One region of the Oryzihumus sp. JJN4-3R genome, then DNA from elsewhere that is predicted to be linked to it. Evidence: predicted binding sites of a transcription regulator. Region 1 holds the regulator's gene; the other holds the start of a gene.
What was found. Region 1 encodes HspR, which represses chaperone genes until heat shock. Its sites were predicted from a motif close to AAGTTGAGTCNNNNNGACTCAACTT; they were not measured.

Region 1 (14,392 bases):
TTGTCCCGCAGCTTCGGGTCCTTCGTGGCGGTGAGCAGCGTGGACAGCCCCTTGTCCGCGGAGAAGAGCGTGGCCGGGTCGGGGGCGTTGTACTGCTTGGGGTCCACCGGGGCGAACGTCGTCGTGAACGGCAGCTTCAGGTAGAGCTGGCCACCGGTGGCGACGACGTCGACGCGGACCTGGATGCCGGACATGCGGGCGTCGAGGCTGCCCTTGAAGGCCGGCGCGTGGGTACCCGTGCCCTCGGCGCCGAGCACGCCGCCTGACGTGGCCGGGATGCCGCTGGAGCGCAGGGTCAGGTGCACCGACCCGGCGGCGTCGACCTTCTGCTTCGCCGCGGCGAGGCGCTGGGACGGCGAGAGCTTAGCCGCGGAGTCGGAGCTGCCGCTGCACCCGGCGAGCGCGAGGCCCACGGCGAGGGCGGCGGCCAGGGTCCGGGCGTGCAGTCGCATGCGCCGACGCTACCCCGGCCTGCTGGCGGCGACCGCCGCCGGGGACGCGTGGGGCGGTGCGGGTGGGCACCCGCACCGCCCCACGGCATACCGGGGTCTGCTGCGCGTCAGCGCAGGGTGAGCCCGTCCTGCTCCGTGTGCCGGTCGACGACGACCGTCTGGCCGTCGCGGACCTCGCCGGCAAGCAACGCCCTGGCCAGCTGGTCGCCGATCTGGGTCTGGACCAGGCGGCGCAGCGGGCGGGCACCGTAGGCGGGGTCGTAGCCGGTCATCGCCAGCCACTCCCTGGCCGCGTCGGTGACCTCCAGGGTGATCCGGCGGTCGGTCAGGCGGCGGCTGAGGGCCGCGACCTGCAGGTCGACGATCCGGCTGAGCTCCTCGGTCGAGAGCGGGTCGAAGACGACGACCTCGTCGAGCCGGTTGAGGAACTCGGGCTTGAACGAGGTGCGCACCGCGCTCATGACGGCCTCGTGCTTGACGTCCTGCGGCAGCGTCGGGTCGATGAGGAACTGCGAGCCGAGGTTGGAGGTCATCACGAGGATGACGTTGCGGAAGTCGACCGTGCGGCCCTGGCCGTCGGTGAGCCGGCCGTCGTCGAGGACCTGCAGCAGGATGTCGAAGGTCTCCGGGTGGGCCTTCTCCACCTCGTCGAGCAGGACGACGGAGTAGGGCCGGCGGCGGACGGCCTCGGTGAGCTGGCCGCCCTCCTCGTAGCCGACGTAGCCGGGCGGGGCGCCGATGAGGCGGGCGACCGAGTGGCGCTCGGAGTACTCGCTCATGTCGATGCGGACCATGGCCCGCTCGTCGTCGAAGAGGAAGTCGGCCAGGGACTTGGCCAGCTCGGTCTTGCCGACGCCGGTCGGGCCGAGGAAGAGGAACGAACCGGTCGGCCGGTCGGGGTCGGAGATGCCGGCGCGGCTGCGGCGGACGGCGTCGCTGACGGCGCGCACGGCCGTGCCCTGGCCGATCAGCCGGCGGCCGAGGAACTCCTCCATGCGCAGCAGCTTCTCGGTCTCGCCCTCGAGCAGCCGGCCGGCGGGGATGCCGGTCCAGGCGCTGATGACGTCGGCGATGTCGTCGGGGCCGACCTCCTCCTTGACCATGGGCGCCTCGCCACCGGCGGTGGAGGAGGTCGCCTCGGCGGCCTGGGCCTGGGCGAGCTCGCGCTCCAGCGGGGGGATCTCGCCGTAGAGGATCTTCGAGGCGGCCGCGAGGTCGCCGTCGCGCTGGAGCCGCTCCACCTGGGTGCGCAGGTCGTCGAGCTGGGCCATGAGGTCACCGACCCGGTTCAGGCCGGCCTTCTCCTGCTCCCAGCGCGCGGTCAGCGCGGCGAGCTGCTCGGAGCGGTCCGCGAGGTCCTGGCGCAGCTTGGCCAGGCGCTCCTGGCTGGCCTCGTCGGTCTCGCGCTCGAGGGCGAGCTCCTCCATCTTGAGCCGGTCGACGGCCCGGCGGAGCTCGTCGACCTCGACCGGCGAGGAGTCGATCTCCATCCGCAGCCGGGAGGCGGCCTCGTCGATGAGGTCGATGGCCTTGTCCGGCAGCTGGCGGCCGGTGATGTAGCGGTTGGACAGGGTCGCGGCGGCGACGAGCGCGCTGTCGGCGATGGCCACCTTGTGGTGGGCGGTGTAGCGCTCCTTGAGCCCGCGCAGGATGGCGATGGTGTCCTCGACGCTGGGCTCGCCCACGAAGACCTGCTGGAACCGGCGTTCCAGGGCGGGGTCCTTCTCGATGTGCTCGCGGTACTCGTCCAGCGTCGTCGCGCCGACCATGCGCAGCTCGCCGCGGGCCAGCAGCGGCTTGAGCATGTTGCCGGCGTCCATGGCGCCCTCGCCGGTCGCACCGGCGCCGACGACGGTGTGCAGCTCGTCGATGAAGGTGATGACCTGCCCGCCGGAGGAGCGGATCTCCTCCAGGACGGCCTTGAGCCGCTCCTCGAACTCGCCGCGGTACTTCGCGCCGGCGACCATCGCGGCCAGGTCGAGGGCGACGAGGCGCTTGCCCTTCAGCGACTCCGGCACGTCGCCGGCCACGACGCGCTGGGCCAGGCCCTCGACGACGGCGGTCTTGCCGACGCCGGGCTCGCCGATGAGGACAGGGTTGTTCTTGGTGCGCCGCGAGAGCACCTGCACGACGCGGCGGATCTCGGCGTCGCGGCCGATCACCGGGTCGAGCTTGCCGTCGCGGGCCGCCTCGGTGAGGTCGGTGCCGTACTTGGCCAGCGCGTCATACGTCGCCTCAGGGTCGGCGGTGGTGATGCGCGCCCCGCCGCGCAGCCTGGGGATCTCGGCGGCGATCGCGTCGGCCGCGAGGCCGAACTCGCCGGTCTGGGCGAGGGCGAGCAGCAGGTGGTCGGTGGAGACGTAGCTGTCGCCCATCGACTCCATCTGCGTGCGGGCCTTCTCGAGGACGGCCAGGCCGGCGCGGGAGAGGGCCGGGGCGCTGACGCTCGAGCCGCTGACCGAGGGCAGCGCGTGCAGGGCCTTGTCGGCGGCGGCGGCCGCCTGCTGCAGCGAGGACCCGGTCGCGTCCAGCAGCGGGCCGGTTGTGGTGTCGGTCTGGCGCGTCAGCGCCTGGAGCAGGTGGGCGGGCTCGACGTGCGGGTGGCCCGCGGCCGCGGCGGCACGGGCCGCGGCGGAGAAGGCCTCCTGGGCCTTGGTGGTGAGCTGCAGATCCATGGTCGGTCGGGCTCCTCGTGGACGGACGGGACGACACCGGTGCAACACCGTGCAAAGTTGAGTGTATTCCGCTCAACTTCAGTTCGCGGGTGGTTCCGGGCGTCCCGGCGTCAGGAGCCGATCGGCCGGGGCCAGCTGGTGCTGGTGGACGAGGAGGACGGGCTGGTCGTCGTGGTGGACGGGCTCGGGTCCGGGGAGGTGGTGGGGCTGGCGCTCGTCGTCGGCGACGCGGAGGAGGTCGGGCTCGCGCTGCTCGTGGGCGACGGCGACGGGGGGTGCGTGGGCGTCGAGGCCCGGGTCGGGGCCGGTCCTGCGGAGGTCCGCGTGGCTGCCGGCGTGGGCGTGGCAGCGGGACCGGCCTGACTCGTCCCGTCGGCAGGGCCGACCCCGGCGGCCGCAGTGGCCTGCCCGGCGTCGGTCGGGGTGACGTCCGGGGTGCCCACCGGGGCGACGGCGGGCTGGATGTGACGCGTCGACGACGGCGCCGACCGGCCGGCCGGGCCCGGGTCGGCCGACGCCTCCAGCTGGGCCCACACCGCCCCCAGCGCCAGTCCGGCGGCCGAGGCCACGCTCAGGCTGATCGCCCAGACCTTGCGGGTCGGCGGGGGCAGCATCGGGGTCTCCTCGTCGTGGGGGGCACCATCAGGTGGGTCCGCGCCCGGAAGCAGCCCCCGGCGCTGGCTCCCGATGACCCGTACCGACCCGCGACCATACCCACATCGGTTACCGAGCGGTAAGTCGAGCCGCCGGACGAGACGCGGCCGGTCACCTGTCACCATCGAGGACGTGCCCTACGTCATGGTCGGCCTCGCCATCGCCTTCGAGGTCTGCGCGACGCTCGCGCTGCGCGGCTCCGAGGGGTTCACCCGCCTGGTCCCCTCGGTCATCGTCGTCGTGGGCTACCTGCTGTCCTTCGGGCTGATGGCCAAGGCGCTCACCTCGCTCAACGTCGGCCCCGTCTACGCGATCTGGTCGGCGCTCGGCACGATCGGCGCCTTCGTCGGTGGCGTCGTGCTCTTCGACGAGCCGGTCCGGCCGGTCACCATCGTCGGTGTCGCCCTCATCGTCATCGGCGTCGTGGTGATGCAGCTCGGCGGCGGGGTCAGCCGCGCCTGAGGGCCGCGATCACCAGCCCTGCGGCTCGGGCGCAACGTTGAGGAACACCAGGCCGAGGCCGGCGAAGAACAGCCCGATCACCACGAAGAGCCCACCGACGACCAGGGCCACCCGCTGCCCCGCCAGCCGCCCGGAGCTGATCATCCCCTCGGTGGGGTCCTGGGGGTTCACCAGGAGGTCGACGTCGGTGCCCACGTGCAGGGCCGCGTCGTTGTTGGAGGCGAAGCGGCTGGTGAAGTGCCGGCGCACCCCCTCCCCGTCGACGTACTCCACCCGCGGCAGGTCCCCCACCCTGCTGGCCTCGAGGCCGACGATCCGGCCGCTGACCGGGACCCAGCGCAGCCGCTGGACCACCGTCCTGGTGACGATGAAGAGCCCGAGCGCGGCGAACAGCAGCCCGAAGGCGAGCAGGCAGCCCCCGACGAGGTGGGGGTCGGCCTCGTGCGACTGCGCCGCCACCGGACCCCTGGCGACCTCGGCTGCGAGCGCGTGCATGGTTGGTCCCCCCGGGCTAGCGTGCGTGTGGTGAGTCGGCGAGCGAGCGTAACCATCGAGGCGGTCGAGGGCGACATCACCACCCAGCCCCTCGACGCGATCGTCAACGCCGCCAACAGCTCCCTGCTCGGCGGTGGCGGGGTCGACGGCGCCATCCACGCCGCGGCGGGCCCCGCGCTGCTCGCGGCGTGCCGGGAGGTGCGCCGCACGGCATACCCCGAAGGCCTCCCGGTGGGTGCCGCGGTCGCGACCCCGGCCGGAGACCTGCCGGCGCGGTGGGTGATCCACACGGTCGGGCCGAACCGCCATGCGGGACAGACCGATCCGGCGCTGCTGGCGTCCTGCTTCACCGCCTCGCTCGCGGAGGCGGCCCGGGTGCGCGCCACCTCGGTGGCCTTCCCCGCGGTCAGCGCAGGAATCTACGGCTGGGACGCCGAGGAGGTCGCCCGTATCGCGGTCGCGGCGGTCCGCGGCGCGGCCCACCACGACGAGCTCGAGCTCGTGCGGTTCGTGCTGTTCGGCGCGCGGACCTACGCCGCGTTCACCCGCGCCCTGGCCTGACGGCGGAGCTTGCGCACGGCCCACACCGGCACCGCCACGACCAGGCCGATGGCCAGCCCGATCGCCATGCCCATCCAGTTGTCCACGACGTCGGTGCCGTCGCAGGCCCGGTTGAGGGAGCGGAAGGCGTACTGCACGGTCTCGATGACGATCGGCAGCACCGCCACCATCAGCGCCACGCGGAGGGCGGCGCGGCGGTGGAAGACGAACACGAGCGCGCCCAACGGGATGAACAGCAGCACGTTGAGCAGCCGCTGGTCGTCCTGGAGCGCGCCCCAGGGGCTCAGGTGCGGCAGCACGGCACAGACCCGCTGACCGTGCCGCTCGATCTGGATCGGCCCGAGGCGCTGCGGGGCGAGGGTGGCCAGGAGGACCATCCCGGTCCACGCGGTGAGGACCGCCGACAGCCACGCCCGCGAGGAGTGGCCGCGGTGCCGGACGACGAGGAAGACCACGAGGGCGAGCAGCAGGGCGACCAGCATGCCCGGCGGGAGGAGGGCAGGGACGCGGTAGCCGAGGATGTGCACCCGCGGATCGTAAGCGACCCGGACAAATCGGGCGGCATCGTCTCGCGCGGGTCAGGCGCCGTGCCCGAACGGGTCGGGGTCGTACCAGCCGTCGTGGGCTGCGGCCAGGGCCTTCAGCCGGAGGGCGGTCGCGCCGGGTTCGGCGTCCGCAGCGTCCCGGACGTAGACCGCCCAGTCGTGGTCCTCGGCGTCGTCCTCGCCGGCCAGCGCCTCGCGCACGACCCGCACCTCGGCGAAGCCCTCCAGCGCCAGGTCGTCGGCGAGCTCCTCGGCCAGCTCGCGGTCGGGCAGGACCAGCAGGTGCTCGCTCACCGCCCCGGCCGCCACACGACCAGGGCCCGCGAGGCGGTGCTGCGGGTGGGCCGCTGCCCGGCCCGGACCGCCACGACCTCACCGGCCGGGCCGACCGCGAAGACCCGCCCGCCCGCGCCCATGGCGTCGCGCAGCGCCTCGAGCTCGCCGGTCAGCTCGCCGACCCGCGCGCGCAGCGCCTCCACCTGGTTCTCCAGCTCGAGGATCCGCTGGATGCCGGCGAGGCTGACGCCCTCCTCCTGGGAGAGCCGCTGCACCTCGCGCAGCACGGCGATGTCGCGGGCGGAGTAGCGCCGCCCGCCACCGCGGGTGCGCGACGGGGAGACGATGCCGAGCCGGTCGTACTGCCGCAGGGTCTGGGCGTGCATCCCGGCGAGCTGGGCCGCGACGGAGATGACGAAGACCGGGGCCTCGTCGTCGGGGGCGAACCCGCCCATGCCCGCGACCATGGCGTCAGTCCCGGCGGGCGCGGTCGAACAGCTCCGCGCGCGGGTCGTGGCCGGACTCCTCCTCGCGCAGCGCCTCCACGGCGGCGTGCGCCTTCTCCGACAGCTTCTGGGGCACGACGACGCTCACCTTCGCGAGCAGGTCGCCGTGGTGGTCCTTGCGCTTGACCCCGCGGCCCTTGACCCGCAGGACCCGCCCGCTCGGGGTGCCGGGCGCGATACGGACCTTGACCTGCTCCCCGGAGAGGGTGGGCACCTGGACCGTCGCGCCGAGGGCGGCCTCGGCGAAGGTGACCGGCAGGTCGACGGTGAGGTTGTCGCCGTCTCGGCCGAAGACCGGGTGCGGGTGGACGTGCACCGTCAGCAGCAGGTCGCCGCTGGGCGCGCCCTGGTCCCCCGGGCTGCCCTTGCCGCGCAGCCGGATCTGCTGGCCGTCCTTGACCCCCGGCGGGATGCGGGTGGTGATCCGGCCGCCGTCGCCGGTGTGCAGGGTGATCGTGTCGCCCTCGACGGCCTGGCGGAAGCTGAGCGTCGTGCGGGCCGTCACGTCGGCCCCGGGGCGCGGGCCGGACGGCGCACCGAAGCGGGAGCCGAAGCCGGGCTGGCCGCGGAAGCCACCGCCCCCGGCGCCCGCGCCGCCGCCGAACATGCCGCCGAGGATGTCCTCGAGGTCGGGCTGGGCCCCGCCGCGGGCCCCGCCGGTGCTGAAGCGCACGTTGCCGCCGCCACCACCGAAGAGGTTGCCGAAGAGGTCCTCGAAGCCCGCGCCCTGGCCGCCGGCGCCCCCGGCGGTGAACCGGGCACCGCCGTGGCTCATCGAGCGGATGGCGTCGTACTGCTTGCGCTCCTCGGGGTCGGAGAGCACGGCGTAGGCCTCGCCGATCTCCTTGAAGCGCTTCTCGGCGGCCTCGTCCCCGGGGTTCTGGTCGGGGTGCAGGGTGCGCGCGAGCTTGCGGTAGGCCTTCTTGATGGCCCCCGCGTCGGCGTCGGCAGGGACGCCGAGGATCGCGTAGAAGTCCTTCTCGAACCAGTCCTGGCTTGCCATCGGCGTCCCTCCCTTCGTCGGTGTGTCTTACTGCGGGTCGGCGACGGCCACGCGCGCGGCGCGCACGACCCGGTCGCCGGAACGGTACCCGGGCTGGAGCACCTGGACGACCGTGGTGACCTCCGTGCCGGGCGCGAGCTCGGCCTGGGTGTGCATCAGGGCCTCGTGCAGGTTCGGGTCGAACGCCTCGCCGGGCTCGCCGAAGCGCTCCACGCCGAACCGGGTCAGCGTCGCCTCGAGCTTGTCGGCGATGGCCGCGAACGGGCCGCCCTCCAGGTCGCCGTGCTGACGCGCGAGGTGGATGTCGTCGAGCACCGGCAGCAACGCCTCGATCACCGAGGCGACGGCCTGCTCACGGACCACGTCGCGGTCGCGGTCGACGCGCCGCTTGTAGTTGACGTACTCGGCCTGCAGGCGCTGCAGGTCCAGCAGCCGCTCGGCGGCCAGCGTCGTGTCGGGGTGCACGGTCTCCTCGGCCTCCTCGACCGGCGGTGCCTCCGAGCCGGCGGGCTCGGTGGCCGCCTCGGCCGTCAGGTCGGCAGCGTCGGCAGCATCGGGGGCTGCGGGCGTGGCGGGCGGGGTGGAGCCCCCGCCCGCGGGGCCGGACTGCTCCGGCCCCGCGGACGTGGTGCTGTCGTGCTCCGACATCACTTCTTGCTCTCGGACTCGTCGTCCACGACCTCGGCGTCGATGACGTCCTCGTCGGCACCGGCGTGGGCGTGCTGGCCGTCGGCCCCGGCACCCTCGCCGGCCCCGGCGGAACCGGCGCCCTCCCCGTCGGCCTGCGCCGCGGCATACATCGCCGTGCCCAGCTTCTGGGACTCCTCGGACAGCTTCGCGGTCTTGGCGGAGATGTCCTCCGGGGTCGCGCCGGAGCCGTCCTTGAGAGCGTCCTTGAGGTCGGTCAGCGCCGCGTCGACGTCGCCACGGCCGTCGGCCGGGATCTTGTCGCCGCTGTCGGCCAGGAACTTCTCGGTGGAGTAGACCAGCTGCTCCGCGGTGTTGCGGGCCTCGGCCTCCTCGCGCCGCTTGTGGTCCTCGGCGGCGTGCGCCTCGGCGTCCTTGACCATGCGCTCGATCTCCTCCTTGGGCAGCGCGCTGCCGCCGGAGATCGTCATCGACTGCTCCTTGCCGGTGCCACGGTCCTTGGCGGAGACGTGCACGATGCCGTTGGCGTCGATGTCGAAGGTGACCTCGATCTGCGGCACGCCGCGCGGGGCGGGGGCGATGCCGGTCAGCTCGAAGGTGCCCAGCGGCTTGTTGTGCTGGGCGATCTCGCGCTCACCCTGGAAGACCTGGATCAGCACGCTCGGCTGGTTGTCGTCGGCGGTGCTGAAGACCTCGGAGCGCTTGGTCGGGATGGCCGTGTTGCGCTCGATGAGCTTGGTCATCAGGCCGCCCTTGGTCTCGATGCCCAGGGACAGCGGGGTGACGTCGATGAGCAGGACGTCCTTGCGCTCGCCCTTGAGGACACCGGCCTGGAGGCTGGCGCCGACGGCGACGACCTCGTCGGGGTTGACGCCCTTGTTGGGCTGCTTGCCGCCGGTGAGCTCGGTGACGACCTGGGAGACGGCCGGCATGCGGGTGGAGCCACCGACGAGGACGACGTGGTCGATCTCGCTGACCTTGATGCCGGCGTCCTTGATGACCTGGTGGAACGGCGCCTTGGTCCGCTCGAGCAGGTCCGCGGTCAGCTTCTCGAACTGGGCGCGGGTCAGCGTCTCGTCGAGGTGGATCGGGCCGTTCTCGGTCATCGAGAGGTACTGCAGGCTGATGTTGGTGCTGCTCGAGGAGGACAGCTCCTTCTTGGCCTGCTCGGCGGCGTCGCGCAGGCGCTGCATGGCGATGCGGTCGTTGGCCAGGTCGACGCCGGTGTTGTTCTTCACCGTGGTCAGCAGGTGCTTGACGATGCGCTCGTCCCAGTCGTCACCACCGAGGTGGTTGTCACCGTTGGTCGCACGGACCTGGATGGTGGAGAAGCCGTCCTCGGGGTCCTTGCCGACCTCCAGGAGGGACACGTCGAAGGTGCCGCCACCGAGGTCGAAGACGAGGATGAGCTCGTCCTCCTTGCCCTTGTCGAGGCCGTAGGCCAGCGCGGCCGCGGTCGGCTCGTTGATGATGCGCAGGACGTTCAGGCCCGCGATCTCGCCGGCCTCCTTGGTGGCCTGGCGCTGGGCGTCGTCGAAGTACGCCGGGACCGTGATGACCGCGTCGGTGACGGGCTCGCCGAGGTAGGACTCGGAGTCGCGCTTGAGCTTCTGCAGCACGCGGGCGCTGATCTCCTGCGCGGTGTACTGCTTGCCGTCGATGTCGGCGGACTTCCAGTCGGTGCCGATGTGGCGCTTGACCGAGCGGATGGTCCGGTCGACGTTGGTGACCGCCTGGCGCTTGGCGATCTCGCCGACGAGCACCTCGCCGTTCTTGGCGAAGGCCACGACGCTCGGGGTGGTCCGGCCGCCCTCGGCGTTCGCGATGATCGTGGGCTCACCGCCCTCGAGGACGGCGACAGCGGAGTTGGTGGTGCCGAGGTCGATGCCGACCGCACGAGCCATGGTGGTTCTCCTCTTCCTGAGGTCCTGGAGGTCCTGCACGCAGGGCGCGGGACCCGCCGGTATGACGGTTGAGTGCCTGACGCTCAATCTGCGAGGTTGCGCCCGGTCTTGTCAAACTCAGGCTCCGCAAACTTGCGCTCACCAGACTCAACTTTGTGCTTGCGGCAGATGTTCCCCACGCTGGGGGCGGATGTCCTCCTGCGCGGGTGGCGGGTCGCGGGCAGACTGCCGGCCATGGACCTGCACCCCGAGGAGCCGCCGGCCGGGCCGTGGCGCACCGTCGACGACGAGCGCCTGGCCGCGCAGCTGGCGGCCACGCTCCCGGAGGGCCGCCCGGCGCTCGTCCTCGTCGACGGCCGCTCCGGCGGCGGCAAGACGACCTTCGCCGGGCGCGCCTCACGGCTCCTGGGCGCGGCCGTCGTCCACACCGACGACCTCGCGTGGCGTCACGACAGCTTCGACTGGGCCGGGCTGCTGCTGGACGGGGTGCTCGACCCGTGGCGCCGCGGCGAGGTGGTCCGCTTCCGCCCACCGGCGTGGGAGCGCCACGGGCGGGACGGCTCGGTCGACGTCGCCGCCGGCCTGCCCCTCGTCGTGGAGGGGGTCGGCTCGGCCCGGGCCGACCTCGCGCCGCTGGCAGACCTGGCGGTGTGGGTGCAGTCCGACCGCGCGCTGGCCCGTGCCCGGGGCATCGAGCGCGACGTGCAGCTCGGCCGCTCCCCCGAGGAGGCGGTCACCTTCTGGGACGGCTGGATGGAGAGCGAGGAGCCGTTCCTGGCCGATGCGCAGCCGTGGCGGCGCGTGCAACTGGTCGTCAACGGCACCCCGCCGCCGGACCTCCCGCCGCACCACACCCTCGTCGCCGACCCGGTCCCGGCCGACTGAGCGAGCGGCCGGAGCCGCGCATACGGCCGCTGCGCCAGCTCCCGGCGCAGGGCGCGGACGTCGGCGGGCGGGTGGATGCGCCCGGGATCAGCCGAGCAGGGCGGTCACCACGCCGGGCAGCGCGGCCAGCGTCCGGACCTCGACGTCGGGCCGGTGGTCTGGCGGGCACGGCGCCCCCTCGCGGTTCAGCCAGATCCCGAGCCAGCCGGCCCGTTGCGCCCCGCTGACGTCGTTGACCAGGGAGTCCCCGACCATGATGAGTCGCTCCACTCCGGCGGGCACCTGCGCCGCGGCGATGTCGAAGAGCCGCCGGTCGGGCTTGGCGACGCCGTGGTCCTGGGAGAACACCACGGTCGCGAACAGGCCGTCGAGACCGACCCGGTCGGGGTAGCTGTTGCCGTTGGAGAGCAGACCGACGTGGTGGTGGCGCCCGAGCGCGGCCAGCGCCGAGACGACGTCGTCGTAGAGGTCCACGCCGGCGAACCGTCGCTCGAGGTAGTAGGCGTTCAGGTGCCCGGCCAGCCCGTCGTCATCGAGCCCGAGGCGGGCCAGGGTGTGCCGGAAGGCCTCCAGCCGCACCGCCTCGAGGCTGGTCACGGTGCCCCGCAGCCGGTCCTCCACCTCGGCACGGTCACGAACCAGGTCCTCGACACCGAGGCCGTCGGGCACCTCGCCGGGGCGCAGGCGGCGCAGCTCCACCAGGGTCGCGGCCAGGGTCCGGCGCATCAGCGCCTGGAAGTCCCACAGCGTCTGGTCACCGTCGAAGAAGATCGCCGCCCGCACGACCCCGGAGCCTGCCATGCGCGCGGAGAGGCCGCGCGGTGCCGGGAGCCCTGGCCCGTCAGCCGAGCAGGGACAGCACCACCGGTATGCCGGTCACGGCCAGTCCCAGCGCGGTCATCGCCGTGTCGGCCCGGGTCCACGGTGCCGCCTCGGCCCAGGTCCGACCGGTCCCGCCGCCGGAGAAGCCGCGGGCCTCCATCGCCACGGACATCCGCCCGGCCTGGCGCAGCGTCTGCACCAGCAGGGCGAACGTCAGCGACGCGACGTGGCGCACCCGGGCCAGCGGCGACCGGCCCGGCGCGAGGCCGCGGACGCGGTGCGTGCGGGCGAGCTGGTCCCAGGTCTGGCCGAGCGACTCGAACCGCTGGAGGGCCGCCACGGCGGCCACGACCGGGCGGCCCGGCAGGTGCAGCCGCTGGGCCAGGTGGTCCCCCAGCGCCGAGGGGTCGATCCGCCCCGCCAGGGCCACCCCGGGGAGCACGAAGAAGGCGACGCGCAGGCCGGCGACCGCGCCCGAGGCCCAGTCGTGGTCGACGCTGAGCAGCCAGTTGGAGAACCCCACGGAGAGCACCGCCAGCAGGCCCGGGGCGAGGGCCCGCAACGGTGTCCGGACCCGGCCGAGCACGACCGGGACCAGCGCCAGCTCGACGGCGAGCGCGATCAGGGCGGTGCGCAGGTCCCGGATGAACGGGGCCCCCACGATCAGCACCGCCGAGGCCAGCAGCACCGACAGCGGGCCGCACCGCCCGGCCAGCCCGGCGGACCTGACGGGCACGGCGGACTCGGCGGACACGGCGGGCGGGCTGTCGGCGGGAGCGGCGGCCGGGGTGAGGCGGACCTCGCGGTCGGCCAGGGCGATGAGGTGCGGGTCGTGGGTGGCCAGCACGACCCCCACCCCGGCCTCCTGCGCAGCCAGCACGACGCCGGCCACCGCAGCCCAGGTCGTCCGGTCCTGGCCGACCGTGGGCTCGTCGAGGACGAGCACGGCCGGGCCGTGGGCCAGCGCGCCGGCGAGCGCCAGGCGCCGCATCTCGCCGCCGGAGAGGTGGTGCGGGTCCGCGGCGCCGAGGTGGTCCAGGCCCAGCGCGGCCAGCAGCCCGTCGGCCCGGATGCCTGCCGCGGCCTCGCCGTGGCCGAGCCGCCGGGCGGTCGCCAGCACGTCGTCGCGCACCGTGCGCCCCACCACCGCGAGCTCGGCCTGCTGCGGGACCCAGCCGACCCGCGCGGCCAGGTCGGTCGAGGCCCAGTCGGCCGGGTGCTCCGGCAGCGGGCCGGGTGTGGGTCGGTCGGTCCCGACCGGCCGCCCGCGCAGGACCTCGCCGGCGGAGACCTGCCCGGTCGTCGGCGGCTCGAGGCCGGCCAGCAGCCCGGTGAGCGTGGTCTTGCCCGCCCCGCTGGGCCCGGTGACGGCGACCACCTCACCGGGACGGACCGCCGCGTCGACCGCGGCGAGCGCGAGGGTCGGCTGCGGCGACGGGCCGGCGCCTCCCGAGCCCAGCCGCGCTGCAGGCCGGCGCACCACGGTGACCGCCGAGGCCTCGACGAGCGGCGCCGGGCCGGCCGGAGCGGCCGACGCCGGGGAGGCCGCTGGGGACGCCGCCGGGGCGCAGAGCGCCGGGTCGACCGGCAGCGGCACGGGCGACAGGGCACCGGGCACCCACACCCCGTGGGCCAGCAGGGACTGCGCCGAGCCCTCGAGCGTCGCCCGCACCGGCCCGTCGGCGCAGACCGCACCCGAGCCGTCGAGCACGACAACCCGGTCGACGAGGTCGAGCCAGGGCTCGACGTGGTGCTCGACCAGCACCAGCGTCGCCCCGGCCGCGACGACCGCGTCGAGCACCGCCCGGCGCACGACGGCCGCCGACTGCGGGTCGAGCATCGAGGTCGGCTCGTCCAGCAGCACCAGGCGCGGCCCGAGGGCCAGCACCCCGGCCAGGGCCAGCCGCTGGGCCTGCCCGCCCGAGAGCGCGCGGGTGGAGTGGTCCACGCCGTAGGGGAACCCCACCGAGCCCAGCGCCTCGGCGACCCGGGCCCAGATGGCGGGGCGCGGCATACCGAGGTTCTCCGGGCCGAAGGCCACGTCCCGGCCCACGCGCTCGGCGACGAACGCGTCGGCCGGGTCCTGCACGAGCAGGCCCACCGGGGCGTCCGTCGGCGGCGCCCCGTCCACGAGCACCGACCCGGCCAGGTCGCCGGACTCGGTGGTCGTGAGGACGCCCGCCAGGGCGCGCAGCAGGGTCGACTTGCCGGCGCCGCTGGGCCCGGCGAGCAGCACGCGCTCCCCGGGCCCGATCCGCAGGCCCAGGTCGGCCAGCACCGGCTCCCGCCGGCCGAACGGTCGCCAGGTCAGCCCGTCGACCTCGACGAGGGCGCCGGTGCCCGCCGGCGCGGCGAGGCGCTCAGACGAGGTGGTGCTCACGGACTTCCTGACCGGGCGGGAAGGCGTTCAGCGCGCCGGCGCGGGCCAGGGCCCGGACCAGCAGCCAGCCGACGACGCCCGCGATGGCCGCACCGGAGACGACGCCGAAGACCAGGTAGAGCAC
Region 2 (14,392 bases), 310 kb from region 1:
CCTCGACGTACTCCGAGAGGCGCAGCTCGATCTTGTGCGAGTAGGCCGGCAGGGGCTGGGCGCCGACGTGGGCGTCGACGACGAGCAGGTGCACGGTGTTGGAACCCACGTCGATCACGCCGAGCCGCATGGTGACGAGGCTATGGCATGGCGAGCCGATACCACCCCATCACGGCGAGTGGGGCGCGGAGGTGACCGGCACGGCATACGGCTGGGGTCGGGATCCCCCTCGGGGCGCCTAGGCTGGGCGGGTGCCCGAGACCCCGCTCGACATCCCCCGCACCTGGGTCGAGTTCACCGACCCCTCCGAGCCCGGCCAGCGCTTCCGCTGCGACCTGACCTGGCTGACGTCCTCGTGGACGTGCATCTACGGCAACGGGTGCCAGGGCATCTACGCCGACCGGCCGGACGACGGCTGCTGCACGCTGGGCGCCCACTTCACCGACAAGGACGACATGCGGCGGGTCAGGGCGGCGGTGGCCGAGCTGGGCCCGGACGAGTGGCAGATGCACGACCTCGGCCAGGACGGGAAGTGGACCGAGAAGGAGGACGGGGACCTCAAGACGCGGGTCGTCGACGGCGCCTGCATCTTCCTCAACCGCCCCGGCTTCCCCGCCGGCGACGGCTGCGCGCTGCACCAGCACGCGGTCCGCCAGGGCCTGGAACCCCACACCGTCAAGCCCGACGTGTGCTGGCAGCTGCCGATCCGCCGCACCTACCGCACCGTCGAGCTGCCGGACGAGACCTCCTACCTCGAGGTCTCGATCGCGGAGTACGACCGGCGCGGCTGGGGCCCCGGCGGCCACGACCTCGACTGGTACTGCTCGGGCAACCCCGAGGCGCACGTGGGCAGGGAGCCGGTCTACCGCAGCAACCGCGGCGAGCTCGTCGAGCTCATGGGACAGGCGGCGTATGACGTGCTGGTCGTCCGCTGCGAGGCCCACCTCGCGACCGTGAAGGCCGCGCGGTCCAAGGGCTCGCGGACCCTGCTGCCGCTGCTGGTCCACCCGGCGACCCTGGCGGCCCAGGAGCAGCACCGCGCCACCAAGGACAGCACGCCGGTCAAGCCCGTCAAGGCGGCCAAGAAGCCGTCGAAGGCCAAGCGCGACAAGTGATCTGAGGTCCCTCCGTGCCCGACCCGTCCTCGCCGGCTGCCGGCGACCACGCCATCCCGAGCCCCAACATCTGGGACTCCCCGGACGTCTACGAGGTCGAGAACCGCGCGGTCGACCCGGACGGGGCGATCGAGGCGGCGATGCGGGCCGTCCACGACTGGTCCGGGCAGCGGCTCGCCGACGTGGGGTGCGGCAGCGGGTTCCACCTGCCCCGGTTCGCGGCCGACGCGGCCTCGGTGGTGGGCGTCGAGCCCTACGACCCGCTGGTGGAGCTGGCCCGGCTGCGGGTGGTCGGTCTCGGGCTGGGCAACGTGCAGGTGCTGGAGGGCGCGGCCCAGGCCCTGCCCCTGGCCGACGCCTCGGTGGACGTGGCCCACGCGCGCTGGGCGTACTTCTTCGGCCCTGGCTGCGAGCCCGGCCTGGCCGAGCTGGAGCGGGTGCTCGCCCCGGGCGGCACGGCCTTCGTCGTCGACAACGACGCGACCCGCTCGACCTTCGGCGGCTGGTTCCGGCGGGCGATGCCGGCCTACGACCCGGTCGCGGTCGAGCGGTTCTGGGCGCGGCGCGGCTGGCAGCGCGAGCAGGTCGACATCCGGTGGGAGATGGAGTCCCGGGAGGACTTCGAGGCGGTCGTCCGCATCGAGTTCGCACCTACCGTGGCCGAGGGCATCCTCGCCGAGCACGAGGGACGCTCGGTCGACTACGCCGTCAACCTGTGGTGGCGCCGCTTCGACTGACGGCCCCCGGGGCGGGGTGTCGTCGGCCTGTGTCGGTGGACTCGCCTACGGTCTGCGGCATGGCTTCGAAGGCAGGGACCAAGCCCAGCTACAAGTGCTCCGAGTGCGGCTGGACCGCGATCAAGTGGGTCGGCCGCTGCGGGGAGTGCCAGGCGTGGGGCACCGTGAGCGAGGTCGGCGCCGTCGCCGTGCGGACCACCGCGGCCGCGGTCGTCGAGCGCCCGGCCCTGCCCATCGGCGACGTCGACGTGCGCCGTGCCCAGGCCCGCAGCACCGGCGTCGGGGAGTTCGACCGGGTCCTCGGCGGCGGCATCGTGCCCGGCGCCGTCGTCCTCGTCGCCGGCGAGCCGGGCATCGGCAAGTCCACCCTGCTGCTCGACGTGGCCGCGCGGGCGGCCCGCGAGGGCGCCACCGTGCTCTACGTCAGCGGCGAGGAGTCCGCCGCGCAGGTGCGCATGCGGGCCGAGCGCATCGAGGCCATGGCCAAGTCGCTCTACCTCGCCTCCGAGACCGACCTGGCCACCGTGCTGGGCCAGATCCAGCAGCTCTCGCCCGACCTGGTCATCGTCGACTCGGTCCAGACCATCTCCAGCGGTGAGGTCGAGGGCTCGGCCGGCAACGTCTCCCAGGTGCGTGAGGTGACCGGCTCGCTCATCGCCGCCGCCAAGTCCCGCGGCATCGCCATGCTGCTGGTCGGCCACGTCACCAAGGACGGCTCGATCGCCGGGCCGCGGGTGCTCGAGCACCTCGTCGACGTCGTGGTGCAGTTCGAGGGCGACCGGCACTCCCGGCTGCGGCTGGTGCGGGCGGTCAAGAACCGCTACGGCCCGACCGACGAGGTCGGCTGCTTCGACCTGTCCGACGTCGGCATCGTCGGCCTGCCCGACCCCAGCGGGCTGTTCCTGTCCAACCGCAACCTCGTGGTGCCGGGCACCTGCGTCACGGTCACCCTGGAGGGGCGCCGCCCCCTGCTCACCGAGGTCCAGTCGCTGGTCGCACCCACCCAGATCCCCTCGCCCCGCCGGGCGACCAGTGGCCTCGACAGTGCCCGGGTCGGCATGATCCTGGCGGTGCTCGACCGGCGGGCGGGGGTGCCGCTGAGCAAGGCCGACACCTACCTCTCCACGGTCGGCGGCGTGCGGCTGACCGAGCCGGCCGCCGACCTCGCCGTCGCCCTGGCGGTGGCGAGCTCGGTGCAGGACCGTGCCCTGCCCCAGGGCACGGTGGCCATGGGCGAGGTCGGCCTGGCCGGCGAGATCCGCCCGGTCACCGGCATCCCCCGGCGGCTCGCCGAGGCGGCCCGACTGGGCTTCCGCACCGCGATCGTCCCGACCGGCGTGCTCGGGTCCGGCGCGATGCCGGAGGGGCTGAGGGTGCTGGAGGTGGGCGACGTGTTCTCCGCGGTCCAGCAGGCGACAGCCTCTCGCCACTGACACGCGAGTCAAGGGACGGTCACCTCACCTCCCCGCAGGTCCCGGGCCGTTAGACTGCGCCGGAGCAGGGCTGATAGGGGCCCACCTGGCACACAAGGAGACCTCGATCATCGTGGAACGAAGCGACGACGAGTTGCTGCGCGCCACGCTGGCCGCGGTGGCTCCGGGCACCGAGCTGCGCGACGGCCTCGAGCGCATCCTGCGCGGCCGCACCGGCGCGCTCATCGTGCTCGGCCACGACCGCACCGTCGAGGCGCTGTCCACCGGAGGCTTCCCCCTCGACGTCGAGTTCTCCAGCACCCGGCTGCGCGAGCTGGCCAAGATGGACGGCGCGATCGTCCTCGACCGCGAGGGCACCCGCATCCTGCGGGCCGCCACCCAGCTCGTGCCCGACCCCTCCATCGAGACCAACGAGTCCGGCACCCGCCACCGCACGGCCGAGCGCGTCGCCAAGCAGACCGGCTACCCCGTCGTGTCGGTGAGCCAGTCGATGCAGATCGTCGCCCTCTACATCGGCGACCGCCGGCACGTGCTCGAGGACTCCAGCGCCATCCTGTCCCGGGCCAACCAGGCCCTGCAGACGCTGGAGCGCTACAAGGCCCGCCTCGACGAGGTTACCGGCACCCTCTCGGCCCTGGAGATCGAGGACCTCGTCACCGTCCGCGACGTCGCCAGCGTCCTGCAGCGCCTGGAGATGGTGCGCCGGATCAGCGACGAGATCGCCGGCTACGTCATCGAGCTCGGCACCGACGGCCGCCTGCTGACGCTCCAGCTCGACGAGCTCACCGGCGGGCTGGGCAACGACCGCGAGCTCGTCATCCGCGACTACCTGCCCTCGGCCAAGACCGAGCGCAGCGTCGAGGAGGTCCTCGAGGACCTGGTCGAGCTGTCCTCCACCGAGCTGCTCGACCTCGCCGCCGGGGCCAAGGCGCTCGGCTTCTCGATCGTCGGCGACGCGCTCGACTCCGCGGTGAGCCCCCGCGGCTACCGCCTGCTGACCAAGGTGCCGCGCCTCCCGGGCGCCATCGTCGACCGGCTGGTCGACCACTTCGACAGCCTCCAGAAGCTGCTCGCCGCCAACCTCGAGGACCTCATGGCCGTCGACGGCGTCGGGGAGGGCCGGGCCCGCGCGGTCCGCGAGGGCCTGTCGCGCCTGGCCGAGTCCAGCATCCTCGAGCGCTACGTCTGAGCTGCCCTCCCCTGTCGTGAGCTCCACCGCGGTCCCCGCCTCCGTCCTGCACGAGCGCGTGCTCGACTGGTATGCGGTCGCGCAGCGCGACCTGCCGTGGCGCGCCGCCGACGCCACGCCCTGGGGCGTGTTCGTCTCCGAGGTGATGCTGCAGCAGACGCCCGTGGTGCGGGTGGAGCCGGTCTGGCACGCCTGGATGACCCGCTGGCCCACCCCTGCCGACCTGGCCGGCGAGGCACCGGGTGAGGCCGTGCGCGCCTGGGGCCGGCTGGGCTACCCCCGCCGGGCCCTGCGGCTGCACGCGGCCGCCACGGCCATGGTCGAGCGCCACGACGGGCAGGTGCCCGGCAGCCACGAGGACCTGCTGGCCCTGCCCGGCGTCGGCGTCTACACCGCCGCAGCGGTCGCCAGCTTCGGGTTCGGGATCCACGCGACGGTCGTGGACACCAACGTGCGGCGGGTCTTCGCCCGGCTGGTCGAGGGGCGGGCGCAGGCCTCTCCGTCGTTGACCCGGGCCGAGATGGACCTGGCCACCTCGCTCCTGCCCGCCGACGCCGACCGCGCCCGTGCGTGGAACGTCGGGGTCATGGAGCTCGGGGCGCTCACGTGCACCGCGCGCGTGCCGCGCTGCGCGGACTGCCCCGTCGCGGACCTGTGCGCCTGGCGCCTGTCCGGCCACCCGGCATACGAGGGACCGGCCCGACGCGGGCAGGCTTGGCACGGCACAGACCGCCAGGCTCGCGGCGCCCTGCTGCGGGTGCTGCGCGAGGCCACCGGCCCCGTCGAGGGCGAGCTGCTCGCCACCGCGTGGCCGGACGACCCCGCCCAGAGGGACCGCTGCCTGGACTCGCTGGTGGCCGACGGGCTCGTGGAACCGTTGTCCGGCAACAGGTTCCGCCTCCCCGCCTGACCGCCAGACCCGAGCGTCCTTGCGGCCCCGGAGCCGCGCGAGTAAGTTCCCTCGACTGTGCGCGCGTCGGTGGGGGTCTGGTGGCGGCTGGTGGTCGCAGGCTTCCGTCGGCAGTCGAGCTACCGCCTGGCGATGTTCGCCGGCCTCGCCACGAACGTGGTGTTCGGCTTCATCCGCGCCTCGATCCTCCTGGCCGCGGTCGACAGCGCCGGGGGCACGCTGGCCGGCTACGACAAGGGCAGCGTCAGTGCCTACGTCTTCCTGTCCCAGGGCCTGATCGGCGCGGTGACGCTGACCGGTGTCGCCGAGATCGGGGAGCGCATCCGCACCGGCGACGTGGCAGTCGACTTCACCCGGCCGGTGGACCTGCAGACGTGCCACCTGGCCGAGGACCTGGGCCGCTCGGCCTTCACGTTCCTGCCCCGCGGCGTGCCCAGCGTCCTCATCGGGGCGGCCACGGTCGGGCTCACGATGCCGACCCAGGTCCAGCCCTACGCCTTGGGGCTGGTCAGCGTGGCGTTGGGGGTGACGGTCTCGTTCTACTGCCGGTTCGCGGTCAACGTCGTGGGCTTCTGGCTGCTCGACACCCGCGGCCTGCGGATGTTCTACGCCATCGTGAGCAGCTTCCTCGCCGGCCTCTACGTCCCGGTCGGGCTCTTCCCGGACTGGTTGCAGGCGGTCGCGGACGTGACGCCGTTCCCCTCGATCCTGCAGGCCCCGGTCGACGTGCTGTCCGGCCACGTCAGCGGTTCCGACGCGTGGCGTACCGTCGGCGTGCAGCTGGTGTGGGTGGCCGTGACCTGCCTGGCCGGCCGGGCCGTGACCCGCGCCGGGCACGCGAAGCTGGTGGTGCAGGGTGGCTGAGACGACCTGGTTCACCCCCTATCGCGCGGTCCTCGCCTCCCGCCTGCGCTCCCAGCGGGCCTACCGTGCCGGCTTCGCGCTGGACCTGGTCAGCAGCCTGCTGGTCGGCCTGACCGAGCTGGCCGAGGTGTGGATCATCTTCCACAACGTCCGCGTCCTCGGTGGGCTGGACTTCCATGCGGTCCTGCTGGTGTTCGGGCTGTCCAACTTGGCCTTCTCGGCGGCCGACCTGCTCGTCGGGCACGTTGACACCCTGCCGACCTACATCCGGGCCGGCACCGTCGACGCGTTCTACCTGCGCCCGCTGCCGCTGCTGGCGCAGCTGGTCACCAGCGAGATCTCGCTGCGCCGGCTGACCCGGATCGCGGTGGCCGCTGTCGCGCTCGGCCTCGGCCTGACGCTGAACGAGATCGCCTGGGACCCTGCGACGGTCGCCCTGCTGGTGGTCGCCGTCGTCTTCGGCACGGCCATCTTCGCCGGCCTCTTCGTCTGCGCGGCGTCGCTCCAGTTCTTCCTCGTCAACGGCTCCGAGCTGACCAACTCCTTCACCTACGGCGGCTCCTACGCCGCCAGCCAGCCGGCCTCGATCTTCCCCACCCCGCTCAGGCTGGTCTTCGGCTACCTCTTCCCCGTGGCCTTCACCGCCTACCTGCCGACCCTGGCGGTGCTCGGCCTGCCCGGGCCGGCCGGGCTGCCGACCTGGCTGGCGTGGCTGACCCCGGTGGCCGCCGCGTGGGTGTGGCTCATGGCCCTGCTGCTGTGGCGGTGGGGCACGCGGCACTACCAGGGAGGCGGCGGATGACCGACCCGATCGTGAGCCTGCAGGACCTGACCCGCGTCTTCCGCCGGCGCGAGAAGGGGTGGCGAGCCGGCCGCAGCGAGCTCGTCGCGGTGGACGCGATGAGCTTCGCCATCGAGCCCGGCGCCTCCGTGGGCTACATCGGCGCCAACGGCGCGGGCAAGTCCACGACGATCAAGATGCTCACCGGCATCCTCGTGCCGTCCTCGGGCACCGTGCGCACCTGCGGCCTGGACCCGGTCCGCGAGCGCCGCACCCTCGCCCATCACATCGGTGTCGTCTTCGGCCAGCGCTCCCAGCTGTGGTGGGACCTGCCGCTGCGCGAGTCGTTCAGCATCCTGGCGGCCATCCACCGCCTCGAGCCCGCCCGGGCCCGCCACCGCACCGGCGAGCTGGTCGAGCAGCTGGAGATGGCCGACACCCTCGACACCCCGGTGCGCCAGCTCTCCCTCGGCCAGCGGATGCGCGCCGAGATCGCCGCCGCGCTGCTGCACTCCCCCCAGCTGCTCATCCTCGACGAGCCGACCATCGGGCTGGACGTGCTGTCCAAGCAGCGGCTGCGGGAGTTCCTGCGCCACGAGCGCGCGACCCGCGGCACCACGCTGCTGCTGACCACCCACGACATGGGCGACATCGAGCGGCTGTGCGACCGGGTGCTCGTCGTCGACCACGGCCGGCTCGCGTACGACGGCACGCTGCCCGGGCTCGCCGCCACCGTCGGCGCCGAGCGCGTCCTCGTCGTCGACCTGACCGAGCCGACCGCCGAGCTGCACGGCATACCGGGGGTCACCCTGGTCGGCGCCGAGGGCGGCGGCCTGCGCCAGCGGCTGTCCTTCGACGCGGAGGTGACCACCGCCGCCGAGGTGCTCGGGGCGGTCTCCGCCCGGGCCACGGTCCGTGACCTGTCCGTCGAGGAGCCCGACATCGAGGACGTCGTCCGCCGGATCTACCAGACCACCCGCTGACCCTCCTACAGTCGAAGGATGGTCTTCGAGGGCATCCCCCGCGACGCTGTCCGCTTCTACACCGAGCTCGAGCTCGACAACAGCAGGGACTTCTGGGCCAGGAACAAGGACCGGTATGCCGTGAGCGTGCGGGAGCCGGTCAGCCTCCTCGTGGAGGCGCTGGCCGGGGAGTTCGGGGAGCCCCACGTCTACCGGCCGCAGCGCGACGTGCGGTTCTCGCACGACAAGCGGCCGTACAAGGACCACCAGGGCGCCGTGGTGCGGGTCGCCGACGGGATGGGCTGGTACGTCGAGGTGGGCGCCGGGGGCCTGGCCACCGCCGGGGGTGTCTTCCGGCCGGCGCCGGACCAGGTCGATCGGCTGCGCCGAGGGGTCGACGACGACCACGCCGGTGAGCGGCTGCGCGGGATCCTCACGTCCCTGGCGGCCGACGGCTTCGACATCGGCGGCGAGCAGGTTCGGACCCGCCCGCGTGGCGTGGCGGGGGACCACCCGCGGCTGGACCTGATGCGGCACAAGAGCCTCACGGCACGGCGACGGCACGGAGACCCGGTGTGGTTGTGCTCGGCCGGCACGCTGGACCGGGTCCGCGCGGACTGGCGAGCCCTGGCTCCCCTCGTCGCCTGGCTGGGCGAACACGTCGGGCCCTCGACCGCCGAGCCCGGCCGCCGGCGCTGAGCCGGGCGACTCAGAGGGTGCGCAGCATGCGGGTGTTGCCCAGGGTGTTGGGCTTGACCCGCTCGAGGTCGAGGAACTCGGCGACGCCCTCGTCGTAGGAGCGCAGCAGCTCGGCGTAGACCTCGGGCTCGACCGCCTGGCCCTCGATCGGCTCGAACCCGTGCCGGCCGAAGAAGTCCACCTCGAAGGTCAGGCAGAACACGCGCTTGATCCCGAGGTCGCGGGCGTCGTCGAGCAGGGCCTCAAGGAGCGCGCCGCCGATGCCGTGCCCGGTCATCGACGGGTCGACGGCCAGGGTGCGCACCTCGGCGAGGTCCTCCCACATGACGTGCAGGGCGCCACAGCCGACGACCCGCCCCTCGTGCTCGACGACCTGGAACTGTTGCAGCGCCTCGTAGTAGGCGACCGCGTCCTTGGCGACGAGCACCCGGGTGGCGGTCAGCGGCTCGACGAGGGTGCGGATGGCACGCACGTCTCCGGCGCGGGCGCGGCGGACGAGGCTCATGGCGGGGACGCTAACGGCTCAGCGCAGGCTGCCGTCGCGCATGTCCGCGAACAGGGCCCGGGCCGACGACCCGAGCTCGACGATCGACTGCCCGTCGGAGGTCATCCCGAAGCCACCGGTCGCCACGGCGTTGCGCACCTTGCTCGGGGGCGTGACGTAGATCCGGGCGGCGAAGGTGAGCATCTGCTCGGCCGAGAGGTTGGTGATGACGTGGTTGGAGACCTTGGACAGGAACACCGGCAGCTTGCCGGGGCCGGCCGCACGGGCCAGCGCCATGGCGGCCTGCAGCAACCGGCCCTGGTTGAAGGAGCGGTCGAAGTCGCCGTTGGGCTGGGCGTGTCGGGAGCGCGCGTAGGCCAGCGCGGCCGGGCCCGACAGGCGGTTGGTGCCCTTGCCGATGTGGGCGCCGGAGTAGGGGTCGGTGAACGCCCGCGGGCTCACGAGGGTGATCGGGCCGATGCCCTGGACCGCCTCGATGAACCCGGCGAAGCCGGTCAGCACGTAGCCCTCGACCGGGACGCCGGTGTAGCGGGTCACCGTACGGGTCTGCGCGACCGGGCCGCCGAAGACCAGCGCCGAGTTGATCTTGCCCGACCCCCCGGTGGCCAGCGGGACGTAGGAGTCCCGGGGGATGCCGACGATGCCGCCGCCGCCCTTGCCGTCGACGCCGACGATGTGCAGGCTGTCACCGCGGGTCTTGGCCGGGTTCTCGTGGGGCCGGGCGTCGCTGCCGATGAGCAGGATCCGCCGCGCACCGCCGAGCACCGCCTTGGACAGCCCGAGCGAGGGCCACCAGCCGCCGACGACCGTCCACTTCGGGCCGACCGCCAGCGTCACGTCCTTGCCGGAGGTCACCACGGCGATCGGCTGCTTGTGCCAGGTGCCGAGCGAGCCGACGAGGGTGACCTTGGCGCCCTTGGTGACGGTGCGCCGGCCCAGCGCCTTGCCCACGGCCGGGGTCGCCCGGACCGCGCCGCCCTGGTAGATCGGGCGCACGGCCGCCAGCAGCGCCGCCGGGACGCCCTTGGCCTGGAACGGGTCAGGCGTCGGGGCCGGCGTGCTCGTCGTGCTCGTGGCCGCCTTGGGGGGCGGCTTGTCCGAGCCGGTGCACCCCGTGAGGGCGAGCGCGATCGCGGTGATCCCGGCCGCCGCGACGAGCAGCGGGCGACGGGTCGGGTGCGTGGGTCGGGTCGTGCGCATCGCCATACCGTACGAGATCGCGCCCACCGGGGGTCGGCACCATGCCGTCGGGTCCGGTCCGACCTGCTGGTATGCCGGGCCGTCGCCACGGCGGCGCGGGTCACCGTGGTCCGGTCCCGGGCACGCGCGAGGGGCCGGGTGCGTGCGCACCCGGCCCCTCGGCATACCTGCTGCTGGTCAGCCGGCCCGTCGGGCCGCGACCACAGGGCTCACTCCGTGCCCGCGGTCTCCACCGGCGGCGCGTCGGGCGCCGGGGCGTGCGGGGTGCCGCGGAAGAAGAACTGCTCCTCCTTGCCCTCACCCTCGGTGTCGACCAGGACGATCTCGCCGGACTTGATCTCGCCGTAGAGGATCTTCTCGGAGAGGGCGTCCTCGATGTCGCGCTGGATCGTGCGACGCAGCGGACGGGCGCCGAGCACCGGGTCGTAGCCCTTCTTGGCGAGCAGGGCCTTGGCCGCGGGCGTGAGCTCGATGCCCATGTCCTTGTCCTTGAGCCGCTCGTCGAGCTTGGCGATCATCAGGTCCACGATCGCGACGATCTCCTCCTGCGTGAGCTGCGGGAAGACGATGATGTCGTCGACACGGTTGAGGAACTCGGGCCGGAAGTGCTGCTTGAGCTCGTCCTGGACCTTGTTCTTCATCCGCTCGTAGCCCGTGCGGGTGTCCGAGCCGGCGGAGAAGCCGAGCGAGACGCCCTTGGCGATGTCACGGGTGCCGAGGTTGGTGGTCATGATGATGACGGTGTTCTTGAAGTCGACCACGCGACCCTGGGAGTCGGTCAGGCGGCCGTCCTCGAGGATCTGCAACAGGCTGTTGAAGATGTCGGGGTGGGCCTTCTCGACCTCGTCGAAGAGGACGACGGAGAACGGCTTGCGGCGCACCTTCTCGGTGAGCTGGCCGCCCTCCTCGTAGCCGACGTAGCCGGGCGGGGAGCCGAACAGCCGCGAGACGGTGTGCTTCTCGCTGAACTCGCTCATGTCGAGCTGGATGAGCGCGTCCTCCTCGCCGAAGAGGAACTCCGCGAGCGTCTTGGCCAGCTCGGTCTTACCGACACCGGTGGGGCCGGCGAAGATGAACGAGCCACCGGGACGACGCGGGTCCTTCAGGCCGGCGCGGGTGCGGCGGATCGCCTGGGACAGCGCCTTGATGGCGTCATCCATGCCGACGATGCGCTTGTGCAGCTCCTCCTCCATGTGCAGCAGTCGCGAGGACTCCTCCTCGGTCAGCTTGAACACGGGGATCCCGGTGCTGGCGGCGAGGACCTCGGCGATGAGCTCCTCGTCGACCTCGGCCACGACGTCCATGTCGCCGGTCTTCCACTGCTTCTCGCGCTCGGCCTTCTGCGCCAGCAGCTTCTTCTCGTCGTCACGCAGGGACGCGGCCTTCTCGAAGTCCTGCGCGTCGATCGCGGACTCCTTCTCGCGGCGCACGTGGGCGATCCGCTCGTCGAACTCGCGCAGGTCCGGCGGCGCGGTCATCCGGCGGATGCGCAGTCGCGCGCCCGCCTCGTCGATGAGGTCGATCGCCTTGTCCGGCAGGAAGCGGTCGTTGATGTAGCGGTCGGCCAGGTTGGCCGCGCTGACGAGGGCGCCGTCGGTGATGGACACCCGGTGGTGCGCCTCGTAGCGGTCGCGCAGGCCCTTGAGGATCTCGATCGCGTGGGCGAGGTTGGGCTCGGCCACCTGGATCGGCTGGAACCGGCGCTCGAGGGCCGGGTCCTTCTCGATGTGCTTGCGGTACTCGTCCAGCGTCGTCGCGCCGATCGTCTGCAGCTCGCCGCGGGCCAGCATCGGCTTGAGGATGCTCGCCGCGTCGATCGCGCCCTCGGCGGCACCGGCACCGACGAGGGTGTGGATCTCGTCGATGAACAGGATGATGTCGCCGCGGGTGCGGATCTCCTTCAGGACCTTCTTCAGGCGCTCCTCGAAGTCACCGCGGTAGCGGCTGCCGGCGACGAGAGCGCCGAGGTCGAGGGTGTAGATCTGCTTGTCCTTGAGCGTCTCGGGCACCTCGCCCTTGACGATGTCCTGGGCCAGGCCCTCGACGACGGCGGTCTTGCCGACGCCGGGCTCGCCGATCAGGATCGGGTTGTTCTTGGTGCGGCGGGACAGCACCTGCATGACCCGCTCGATCTCCTTGGCGCGACCGATGACCGGGTCGAGCTTGCCCTCGCGGGCCGCCTGGGTCAGGTTGCGGCCGAATTGGTCGAGCACCAGCGATCCCGAGGGCGTGCCCTCGGTGGGGCCGCCGGCGGTCTGGGGCTCCTTGCCCTGGTAGCCGGACAGCAGCTGGATGACCTGCTGGCGCACACGGTTGAGGTCGGCGCCAAGCTTGACGAGCACCTGCGCCGCCACGCCCTCACCCTCGCGGATGAGGCCGAGCAGGATGTGCTCGGTGCCGATGTAGTTGTGGCCGAGCTGGAGCGCCTCGCGCAGGGACAGCTCGAGGACCTTCTTGGCCCGGGGGGTGAAGGGAATGTGCCCGGACGGGGCCTGCTGACCCTGGCCGATGATCTCCTGGACCTGCTCACGCACGGCGTCGAGGGAGATACCCAGACTCTCGAGTGCCTTGGCAGCGACACCCTCGCCCTCGTGGATCAGGCCGAGCAGGATGTGCTCGGTCCCGATGTAGTTGTGGTTGAGCATGCGCGCCTCTTCCTGCGCCAACACCACAACCCGACGGGCCCGGTCGGTGAACCGTTCGAACATCGCTATCTCTCCTCGCTATCGAGACACCTCGATGCTATCTGTGCTGCACGACATCCCGGCACCCGTTCGAGGTGCCTGATGCGTGATCGGGACAACGGCTCCGCACGCTGCGGTGTTCCACGCCTTGAGTCCCATTCGCTCATGTTCGCCCACGGCGTACGGATTGGCCCGAACCGTCCCACTCCGTGACCCTGAGTCTTGTCCGCCCCTCCGGGGCCCCGCCGCCGGGTTGAGGCTTCCTTGCGGACTGCTTGAGGCAACCCGGAGCAGTCCCCCCGCGTCCCACCGGCATGGGACGTCGCGCCTTGCTCATGCCCGCCCTCGCCTCGCTGCTCGCCGTCGCCGGGTGCGGCCACCAGAGCATCGGTATGCCGGGTGGCGGAGCGGACGGACAGGTCGCCTTCCAGCAGCGCGCGGCCGCCGTGGCGTCGGCCTGGCGGGCGCACCCCCCGGACCGCTCCTGGCGGACCGGCTTCGTCCCGTTGCAGGACCTGACCCTGGCCCCGCCCCTGGGCTTCCCCGACGTCGCGACCAAGCAGGCGTTCCAAGCCGGGCTGTTCACCCTGCGCGGCACGCTGCGGGACGTGGCGGGGACGGGGTGGGTGAGGTTCCCCGACGGCACCCGGCTGAAGGTGCCCCTGTCCGGCGCGCACACGGCATACGAGCTGATGGACCGGGGAGGGGCCGCCTGCAGCGGACCCACGACCCCACCCCCGGCCCGGGACAGCGAGCCGGCCGTGCCGCCGACCGGCGCCCTGGGCGCCGTCACGTCGACCACCTCCGGCGGGTGCACGGCGCTCACGGTGACCGGCGCGCGGCTCTCGAGCGCACCGCTGCGCACCAGCCGCGGCGTGGCGACGGTGCCGGTGTGGCAGTTCACCGTCGCGGGGCTGCCCGGGACGGTGGGGCAGGTGGCGGTCCGCCCCGACGCGGTCGGCCAGGTCCCGGAGCCGCCGCCGCTGCCGCCCCTGCCCCCGGAGGCGGGACTGGCCGCGACCCAGGACCTCACCGGTGTCGGCGGGGAGTCGCTGCGCTTCCGGGTGGGCGTCAGCCCGTGCGACAAGCACGTGCAGGCGCGGGTGCTCGAGGCCGACGGGTTCGTGGTGGTAGGCGCGACCGTCTCGCGCGGCGACGACGGCTCGCCCTGCCCGGCGGTGATGATGCTCGACCCGGTGCGCGTGACGCTGGGAGCCCCGCTCGGCGGGCGCCTCGTGCTCGACGTGGTCACCGGCCGCCCGCTGGCGCTGAACCCGGCGGTTCAGGCCCGCTGACGCGGTCGCGGCGGCAGG

Region 2: the regulator HspR is predicted to act here: its motif matches at 13,225-13,249, upstream of AC3ANM_RS08715 (ATP-dependent Clp protease ATP-binding subunit).

What each region holds. Positions count from the first base shown of each region.
Region 1 is NZ_CM173229.1:2,184,983-2,199,374, forward strand. It holds gene AC3ANM_RS10215 (LppX_LprAFG lipoprotein) at 1-452, opposite strand, end outside; gene AC3ANM_RS10220 (hypothetical protein) at 451-573, shown strand; gene clpB (ATP-dependent chaperone ClpB) at 560-3,127, opposite strand; gene AC3ANM_RS10230 (hypothetical protein) at 3,272-3,490, shown strand; gene AC3ANM_RS10235 (DMT family transporter) at 3,914-4,243, shown strand; gene AC3ANM_RS10240 (DUF3592 domain-containing protein) at 4,253-4,738, opposite strand; gene AC3ANM_RS10245 (O-acetyl-ADP-ribose deacetylase) at 4,769-5,299, shown strand; gene AC3ANM_RS10250 (VanZ family protein) at 5,269-5,826, opposite strand; gene AC3ANM_RS10255 (hypothetical protein) at 5,878-6,138, opposite strand; gene AC3ANM_RS10260 (heat shock protein transcriptional repressor HspR) at 6,135-6,575, opposite strand; gene AC3ANM_RS10265 (DnaJ C-terminal domain-containing protein) at 6,592-7,629, opposite strand; gene grpE (nucleotide exchange factor GrpE) at 7,657-8,277, opposite strand; gene dnaK (molecular chaperone DnaK) at 8,277-10,181, opposite strand; gene AC3ANM_RS10280 (uridine kinase family protein) at 10,416-11,066, shown strand; gene AC3ANM_RS10285 (HAD family hydrolase) at 11,154-11,867, opposite strand; gene AC3ANM_RS10290 (ATP-binding cassette domain-containing protein) at 11,908-14,268, opposite strand; gene AC3ANM_RS10295 (ECF transporter S component) at 14,249-14,392, opposite strand, start outside.
Region 2 is NZ_CM173229.1:1,875,716-1,890,107, forward strand. It holds gene AC3ANM_RS08655 (Ppx/GppA phosphatase family protein) at 1-130, opposite strand, end outside; gene AC3ANM_RS08660 (DUF3109 family protein) at 252-1,115, shown strand; gene AC3ANM_RS08665 (class I SAM-dependent methyltransferase) at 1,130-1,852, shown strand; gene radA (DNA repair protein RadA) at 1,912-3,285, shown strand; gene disA (DNA integrity scanning diadenylate cyclase DisA) at 3,398-4,474, shown strand; gene AC3ANM_RS08680 (HhH-GPD family protein) at 4,491-5,384, shown strand; gene AC3ANM_RS08685 (ABC transporter permease) at 5,475-6,248, shown strand; gene AC3ANM_RS08690 (ABC transporter permease) at 6,241-7,050, shown strand; gene AC3ANM_RS08695 (ABC transporter ATP-binding protein) at 7,047-8,012, shown strand; gene AC3ANM_RS08700 (DUF2461 domain-containing protein) at 8,031-8,690, shown strand; gene AC3ANM_RS08705 (amino-acid N-acetyltransferase) at 8,701-9,195, opposite strand; gene AC3ANM_RS08710 (LCP family protein) at 9,214-10,395, opposite strand; gene AC3ANM_RS08715 (ATP-dependent Clp protease ATP-binding subunit) at 10,605-13,103, opposite strand; gene AC3ANM_RS08720 (hypothetical protein) at 13,394-14,374, shown strand; gene AC3ANM_RS08725 (MBL fold metallo-hydrolase) at 14,362-14,392, opposite strand, start outside.